2 linked regions of the Starkeya sp. ORNL1 genome follow. The protein of the gene in region 2 interacts with the protein of the main gene of each other region in a pairwise test. Links are inferred from orthologs where the notes say so. Each region holds a gene or a part of one and is shown on either strand. Other genes may lie near its edges.

Region 1 (3,607 bases), 520 kb from region 2 along the record:
GAAACTCCTCGAACCATAGGCGCGCGCACTCATTCCGGGTGCCGCCAGCCGGGTGCGGGCTTATAGCACGGCCTTGCCGCAGCGCCAGTGGAAAGTGAGCCGTCGCCCGAGGGGTTGGGGAGAACCGCTTGCCTCCGCTAACCACACCGCAAGCCCCGCCTTGCGCCCGCCATTCTCGCGCCGGAAAATCCCTGCCGTGACAATGCGTATGGACGATTTCCACCACACCACCCGCCGCAGCCTGATCATGGCCGCCGGCCGCAGCCTCGGTGCGTCGCTCATCATCGGTGCGCTGCCGAAGCCACCTGCCCTCGCGCAGGACGCGTCGGCGGCTCTCGCCGCCCAGCTCGGCGAGGCCCATCTGCTCGGCCCCGCCGCGCCGGCAACGCCGCTTTTTACGTATGGCGGCTCCCTCCCCGGCCCGACCTTGCGGCAGAAGCTCGGCGACGATTTCGGCTTCCAGTTCCAGAACCGGCTCAGCGAGCCGACCGCCTTGAGCTTCGGCGGCTATCCGGTGCCGGCCAACATGCTCGGCGTGCCTGGGCTTTCCGGTCAAGCGGTGGCGCCGGGCGCCAATACCGATATCCGCTTCCCGCTGACCGAGGCCGGCACCTATCTCTATGCGCCGTTCGATGCCGGCCAGGCTGCGCGCGGGCTCGCCGGCGCGCTGGTGGTGGAAGACGCTACGCCGCCGGAGGCCGATCGCGATCTCGTCCTGGTGATCCAGGATTGGCGGCTCGCTCCGGACCAGCGCATCCATCTCACCGTCAATGGCTCGCCCGCCGCGAAGCTGGCCGCCCGCGCCGGCGAGCGGGTACGCCTGCGCATCGTCAATGCTACGCGCGGGCTGTTCCTGCCGTTGAAGCTCGATGACCATCCGTGCTGGATCATCTCCATAGACGGCCGCCCGGCCGAGCCCTTCCCGCCCTCGGAAGGCCGGCTGCTGATGGCTCCCGGCAGCCGCGTCGACGTGCTGGTCGACCTGGTGAAGCCGCCCGGCGCACAGCTCGCACTGGCGCTGGAAATGGCGGATGGCGAGGTGCCGCTGGCCGCCCTCGCCTACAGCGCTGAAGCCGCCTTGCGCACCACGCCGCTACCCGCGCCGCAGGCGCTGCCGATGGCGAACGCCGCGGCGCAGCCGAAGCTCGCCGGCGCGACCCGCCTGACCCTCGAATTCGGCGACGAGCCGGCACCGAATTTCCTGCCCGAGGCCCTGGCCAGCGTGGCAGCAGGCCGCACCTTGGTGGCGACCGTCACCAACCGCTCGGCCAGCACCGCTTCGGTGCACCTTTACGGCCATGCCGCCCGGCTGCTCGACACACTGGACGATGGCTGGAAGCCCTGGTGGCACGACACGGTCGGCGTCGCCTCCGGCAAGACCATCCGCCTCGCCTTCATTGCCCGCGCGCCCGGACGCTGGCCGCTGGTCGCCCGCCGCGGCGGCGACGGGGTTCCGCTGGCGCTCGGCTGGTTCGAGACCACGGGCCAGGCGACGCCGGGCCAAGCCATATCGGGCCAGTCGACGCCCGCGGATGCGGCGCCGGCGGATCAGCCGGCAATCCCCATGCCGCCAAAGAAGCCGCGATAGACCGGCCGCAAGGCCGCGATCAGATCGTCCGCCACCAGGCCGGGGCCGGCTTCGCGCGCCGCCTCGCCATGCAGCCACACCGCCGCGCACGCCGCCTCGAAGGCCGGCATGCCCTGCCCGAGCAGCCCGCCGCATATGCCGGAGAGCACGTCGCCGGCTCCGGCGGTGGCAAGCCAGGGCGGCGCGTTTGAAGAGATCGCAGCACGCCCGTCCGGCGCCGCAATCACCGTATCCGGCCCCTTCAGCACAATCACCGCGCCGAGCAGTGCCGCAGCCGCGCGGGCGCGCTCCATCTTGGAGGAGTTCTCCATGATGTCCTTGTGGCCGGAGAACAGCCGCGCGAACTCGCCCTCATGCGGCGTCGCGATCGCCGCCGGCGAGCCGGCAAGCCGCGCGGCCAGCGCTTCCGGCTCGCCGGCGAAGGAGGACAGCGCATCGGCATCGACCACCAGCCGGCGGCCCGCGGCCACGGCCAGCTTGTCGCGCGTTGCCGGCCCGAGCCCGGCCCCCGGCCCGATGATGATGGTGGAGAGTCGCTTGTCGGCGAGCAGATCCGCCAGCGCCGCCGCATCGTCCACCGGCCGCACCATCACTGCCGAGAGATTCGCCGCGTGGATGGCGAGCGCATTCGCCGGGCAGGCAACGGTGACCAGCCCTGCCCCGGCGCGCAGCGCGCTCGCCGCCGCCAGCCGGCTGGCCCCGGTGGCGTAAGCCGGCCCGCTCACCGTCACCACATGGCCGCGGTCATATTTATGCCCGTCGATGCGCGGGATCGGAAAATGCGCCTGCCACAGCGCCGGCACGTTGGAGAAGGCGCGCGGCGCGATCTCGCCGAGCACGCCATCGGCGATGCCGATATCGGCAAGCCGCACCTTGCCGCAGTGGACCCGCCCCGGCAGCAGCAGATGGCCGGGCTTCAGGCGGAAGAAGCTGACGGTCTCGTCCGCGCGCACCGCGGCGCCGCGCACCACACCACTCGCCCCGTCTATACCGGACGGCAGGTCGACCGCGATGACCGGCCTGCCCGCCTCATTGATCGCCTCCACCGCGCTGCGCGCCGCGCCGTCGAGATCGCGGGCGAGGCCGGCGCCGAACAGCGCGTCGATGACGAGGTCGCAGGCCGCGAGATCGAGCGCCTCCACCGGGAGCGCGTCGCCGCGCCACAGCCCGGCCATGGCCGCCGCGTCACCGTGCAGGGCATCGCGCGGACCGAGCAGGCCGAGGGCTACCTTGTAGCCGCGCTGCGCCAGCACCCGCGCCGCGACGAAGCCGTCGCCGCCATTATTGCCGGGCCCGCACAGGATCGCGATGCGGGTGCCGAGCGGGCGCCGTGCCGCGGCGTCCGCCACCGCGATGCCGGCGCGCTCCATCAGCGTGGTGCCCGGCGTCCCGGCCGCGATGGTCAGGGCGTCGGCCCGGCTCATTTCCTGCGGCGTCAGCAGTTCCAAGGCGCTCTCCAAAGTCTCATTTCCGGCCGACATGGCCGCGTCGCGTGCGTCTGCCTATTTTCCACGCGCTCATTGCCAATGCCGGGCGATATCGATTGCCTACTTATTAAACAATCCGCCTATTTTATTGGCATTCAAGGTTTAAGGTCGTTAGCCGGCACCTGTCTGATGCGATAAGCGGTTTGATTCCACGTCGTTTTTCGTTGCGGACTGGCTTGGCATGGGTTCTGCTTCAACGCGGCCCGGTTCGACCGGGCGTGGCGGAACGTCGAGTCGAGGGAGATGTGAGGAAATGAAGAAGATCGAGGCCATCATCAAACCCTTCAAGCTCGACGAGGTGAAGGAGGCACTGCAGGAGGTCGGACTGCAGGGTATCACTGTCACCGAAGCCAAGGGTTTCGGGCGCCAGAAGGGACATACCGAACTGTACCGCGGCGCGGAATACGTCGTGGATTTCCTGCCTAAGGTGAAGATCGAGGTCGTGGTCGGCGACGATACCGTCGAGACCGCCGTCGACGCCATCCGGCGCGCCGCCCAGACCGGGCGCATCGGCGACGGCAAGATCTTCATT
Region 2 (4,515 bases):
ATGCCGACGATCTCGACTTCCTCGCCGACCTTCACGATGCCGCGCTCGACGCGACCGGTCACCACCGTGCCGCGGCCCGAGATCGAGAACACGTCCTCGATCGGCATCAGGAACGGCTGGTCGATCGGACGCTCCGGCTGCGGGATGTAGGCATCCACTTCGCTCATCAGCTTCTGGATGGCTTCCTTGCCGAGCTTCGGATCGCCGTTCTCCAGCGCCACCAGCGCCGAGCCGCGCACGATCGGAATGTCGTCGCCGGGGAAGTCGTACTTCGACAGCAGCTCGCGAACCTCGAGCTCAACCAGCTCCAGCAGTTCCTCGTCGTCGACCATGTCGCACTTGTTGAGGAACACCACCAGCGCAGGAACGCCGACCTGGCGCGCCAGAAGGATGTGCTCGCGGGTCTGCGGCATCGGGCCGTCCGCCGCCGACACCACCAGGATCGCGCCGTCCATCTGCGCCGCGCCGGTGATCATGTTCTTCACATAGTCGGCGTGACCGGGGCAGTCGACGTGCGCATAGTGACGGTTCGACGTCTCGTACTCGACGTGCGCCGTCGAGATCGTGATGCCGCGCGCCTTCTCTTCCGGCGCCTTGTCAATCTGGTCGTACGCCGTGAACGTCGCCCCGCCCGTCTCGGCGAGAACCTTCGTGATCGCCGCCGTCAACGACGTCTTGCCATGGTCGACATGGCCAATCGTACCAATGTTGCAGTGCGGCTTCGAACGGTTGAACTTCTCTTTGGCCATTGCATCTTCCCTTGCGCGGCAACCGAGCCACGAAAAATCGGGCGTGAAATAGGTGGTTTCAACGGTTTCCGCAAGCGCTTCGCCCCTCCGGCGCCGACACGGGCAGGCAAGCTATTTCATCGCAAGCCACTCGGCGTATTTCGCGGCGTAGTTCTTTACCAGCGTACGGCCCGGATCGAGCGTCGCATTGGAGCTTTCGACCAATGCCGCCACAGGGCTGGACAGTCCTCCGAGCAGCGGCACGGCCACCGTAATCTCTGGCGAGGCGACAAGCGTCGCTCCGCCGGGCTCGACCAGGGTGACGGTGGCGGCAAGGCTCGCAATCTGGTCGGTGAAGACGCGGCGCGCCAGCGAAGGAACGTCGAAGCGCTGAAGCCGCACTACCGCCTTCGCCGGCTTCGGCCCGGCGAGTTTCCCCGCCGTTGCCGCCTTCAAATCGCTCGTGAAGATTTCCGTGAGGAGCCGGCTGACATGGGAGGCAAGCTCGGGTTCCGCACTGACCGGATTGGTGCGAATGCGGCCTGCGGCCGTGGCGTCGAGGTTGCGGGCGCGGATGAACGCCTCCTCCTCCACCGGCCAGGAGCGAACCGTGCTGGCGCCATCAAGCTCGACGGAGGCGATGTGGAACTCCTCAAGCGGAGCGGAAGGGGACGGAGGTGGCAGTGTGGCGCACGACGCTACCATCATACCGCAAAGAGAAAGCACCGGTATCCACAGGCGACGCATAACCGACCATCCGTTGGGGAAGATGGCGGACTGTGGACGAGGTAACCGGCGCTAGGCAAGGGGCTGGAGCGGGTGAAGGGAATCGAACCCTCGTATTCAGCTTGGAAGGCTGCTGCTCTACCATTGAGCTACACCCGCGGAGCCGGCACGAAACAGGGTCGAGGGGCGACGTGGTGGGGGAGGTAGGACTCGAACCTACGAAGGCGTAGCCAGCGGATTTACAGTCCGCCCCCTTTGCCGCTCGGGACACTCCCCCTCGCACGTCGGTCGTGCCCGGTACGCATAGTCTGAACCGGTCTTGCGACCACTCGGGGACCAGACGACGCAGTGCCGGGCCACCCGTGCGGCCGGCTTTATGGTGAGCGGCCCCTGCCCTGTCAACCCCGCTCGGACCATGCGCCCACAGGCAGTGTCCAATCCGGCCGATCGAGCGGCCCGCACGGCGGAAATTGCAAAGCGGCGGCGACCGTGACAAGAACCGCGGCATGACCGGCCGTCCTCCTCCTTTCAAACGCTCCCCGAGCCGTTCCGCGCCGCAGCGCCGGCGCGGCGAACGCCCAGCCGGGCGCCCTTTCGGCGAATGGCCGGAGGACGTGGCGATTCTCTATGGCTGGCACAGCGTCGCCGAGGCGCTGCGCAATCCGCAGCGGCGCATCCGCCGCCTGCTCGCCACGGAGAATGCCGCCAAGCGCCTGGTGGAAGAGGGAATCGAACCCTCGCCCGCCGCCGAGATCGTCCGCCCCGGCGAGATCGACCGGCTGCTGGAGCCGGACGCCGTGCACCAGGGCATCTATGCCGAGGCCGACGCCCTGCCCTCGCCTTCGCTCAAGCAGGCATCGAAGAGCGACCTGATCCTGGTGCTCGACCAGATCACCGACCCGCACAATGTCGGCGCCATCGTGCGCTCGGCGGCGGCGCTGGCGGTGGGCGCCATCGTGACGACGGCGCGGCACAGCCCGGCGGCCACCGGCGTCCTGGCGAAAAGCGCCAGCGGCGGGCTGGAGCATGTGCCGTTCTGCTTCGTGCCGAATCTCGCCCGTGCCCTCGACGAGTTGAAATCGCTCGGCGTGCTGGTGGTCGGCCTCGACAGCGAAGGTCCGGCGGACCTGCTCGACACACCGTTGCGTGCACCGCTCGCACTGGTGCTGGGCGCCGAGGGCAAGGGGCTGCGACAGCTGACACGGCAGACCTGCGACGTGCTGGCGCGGATCGACCTGCCCGGCAAGATCGTCAGCCTGAATGTGTCGAACGCCGCCGTGCTGGCGCTGCACGCGGCCCGGCGCGCCATAAGCAAACCGCAGTGATTGCAACGTTGCACTGCACTTACGACCAATTACCAATCGTCAATTAACGGTTATTTCGACAAGCTCCGGCCTGGATGCGCGCGGATTCTGGATAGTTCGCGCGCGACGCAAGCCGGAGTTCGGCACCGCTGCATCGAGACGGCGGACCTTCTCTGGAGGAGAAACGGCCCGAGCCGGGGTGTTCCTTTAGGGAATTCCCGCAACTCGACCTGAAGAACCGGAAGGCGCCGCCATCGGCGCCAGCGATGACGTGCATGCCCATGCGGGCGGCGCGCCCGTTGTCGCGCGCCATGACAATCAGCAGTGGGGAAGGGAAGCCACCATGTCAGTCACGACCGCCGGGCCCGTCGGAAAGACGGCGCCCATGACCCGGGAGGAGCGGAAGGTCATCATCGCCTCCTCCGCGGGCACCGTCTTCGAATGGTATGATTTCTACCTGGCGGGCTCGCTTGCCGCCAACATCGCCGCCACCTTCGTGCCCGGCACCAACGACACCGCGAAATTCATCTTCGTGCTGTTCGGCTTTGCCGCCGGTTTCGCGGTGCGCCCGTTCGGTGCGCTGGTGTTCGGCCGCCTCGGCGACCTGATCGGCCGCAAATACACCTTCCTCATCACCATGACGCTGATGGGCATCGCCACCTTCGTGGTCGGCCTTTTGCCCGGCTATGCCAGCATCGGCTATGCCGCCCCGGTGATCTTCATCATCTGCCGCCTGCTGCAGGGACTCGCGCTCGGTGGCGAGTATGGCGGCGCCGCGACCTATGTGGCCGAGCATGCGCCGCATGGCCGGCGCGGCTTCTACACCTCCTGGATCCAGACCACGGCGACGGTCGGCCTGTTCCTGTCGCTGCTGGTGATCCTGGTGCTGCGCCTCAACATGACGCCGGAAGACTTCGCCTCCTATGGCTGGCGCATCCCCTTCCTGCTGTCGATCATCCTGCTGGGCTTCTCGATCTGGATCCGGCTCTCGCTCAATGAATCGCCGGCGTTCAAGAAGATGAAGGAAGAGGGCCTGCGCTCGAAAGCGCCGCTCACCGAGGCCTTCGGCCGCTGGGACAACGCCAAGATCGCGCTGATCGCGCTGCTCGGCGGCACCGCCGGCCAGGCCGTGGTGTGGTATTGCGGGCAGTTCTACGCGCTGTTCTTCCTGACGCAGACGCTGAAGGTCGACGGCACCACGGCGAACCTGCTGATCGCGTTCAGCCTCCTGATCGGCACGCCGTTCTTCATCTTCTTCGGCTGGCTGTCGGACAAGATCGGCCGCAAGCCGATCCTGCTCGCCGGCTGCCTGATCGCGGCGGTGACCTATTTCCCGCTGTTCGAGATGATCGCCAAGACCGCCAATCCGGCCCTCATCGCGGCCACCGAGAACGTGAAGATCGACATCACCGCCGATCCCGCGGGCTGCGGCACGCTGTTCGACCCAGTCGGCGTGCGCACCTTCACCGCACCGTGCGACGTGATCCGCCGTACGCTGGCGACCAACTCGATGCACTATGAACTGAAGCCCGGCGCTGCCGGCTCTCCGGTGGCCGTGACGGTTAACGGCACCGCGGTAACCGCGGCTGACGCCACCGGCGCTGCCGTCGGCACCGCCACTGTCGCGGCGGCGCAGGCCGCCGGCTATCCCAAGCCTGGCGATGCCTCGATCGTCAAGCAGCCCTCGGTCGGCGGCGTGCTGAGCGATCCGCGGACGCTGAGCCTGATCGGCCTGCTGTTCATCCTCGTGCTCTATG

What was found.
Region 1: the proteins of rlmB (region 2) and G3545_RS02195 interact in binary tests that used the Escherichia coli proteins (3 or more experiments, as listed by UniProt). The link is inferred for Starkeya sp. ORNL1 from one-to-one orthologs.

The regions. Positions count from the first base shown.
Region 1 is NZ_CP048834.1:458,762-462,368, reverse strand. Bases 793-3,607 are described here. They hold G3545_RS02195 (NAD(P)H-hydrate dehydratase), read right to left. Parts: upstream 3,037-3,607; coding sequence 1,549-3,036; downstream 793-1,548. Other genes in these bases: G3545_RS02190 (P-II family nitrogen regulator), read left to right, coding at 3,329-3,607; G3545_RS02200 (multicopper oxidase family protein), read left to right, coding at 793-1,588. Outside these bases: more of G3545_RS02200, read left to right, coding at 203-792. UniProt on the Escherichia coli protein: Bifunctional enzyme that catalyzes the epimerization of the S- and R-forms of NAD(P)HX and the dehydration of the S-form of NAD(P)HX at the expense of ADP, which is converted to AMP.
Region 2 is NZ_CP048834.1:981,284-985,798, forward strand. Bases 940-3,869 are described here. They hold rlmB (23S rRNA (guanosine(2251)-2'-O)-methyltransferase RlmB), read left to right. Parts: upstream 940-1,960; coding sequence 1,961-2,779; downstream 2,780-3,869. Other genes in these bases: G3545_RS04855 (hypothetical protein), read right to left, coding at 940-1,475; G3545_RS04875 (MFS transporter), read left to right, coding at 3,102-3,869. Also shown: tuf (elongation factor Tu), read right to left, coding at 1-749; more of G3545_RS04855, read right to left, coding at 861-939; more of G3545_RS04875, read left to right, coding at 3,870-4,515. UniProt on the Escherichia coli protein: Specifically methylates the ribose of guanosine 2251 in 23S rRNA.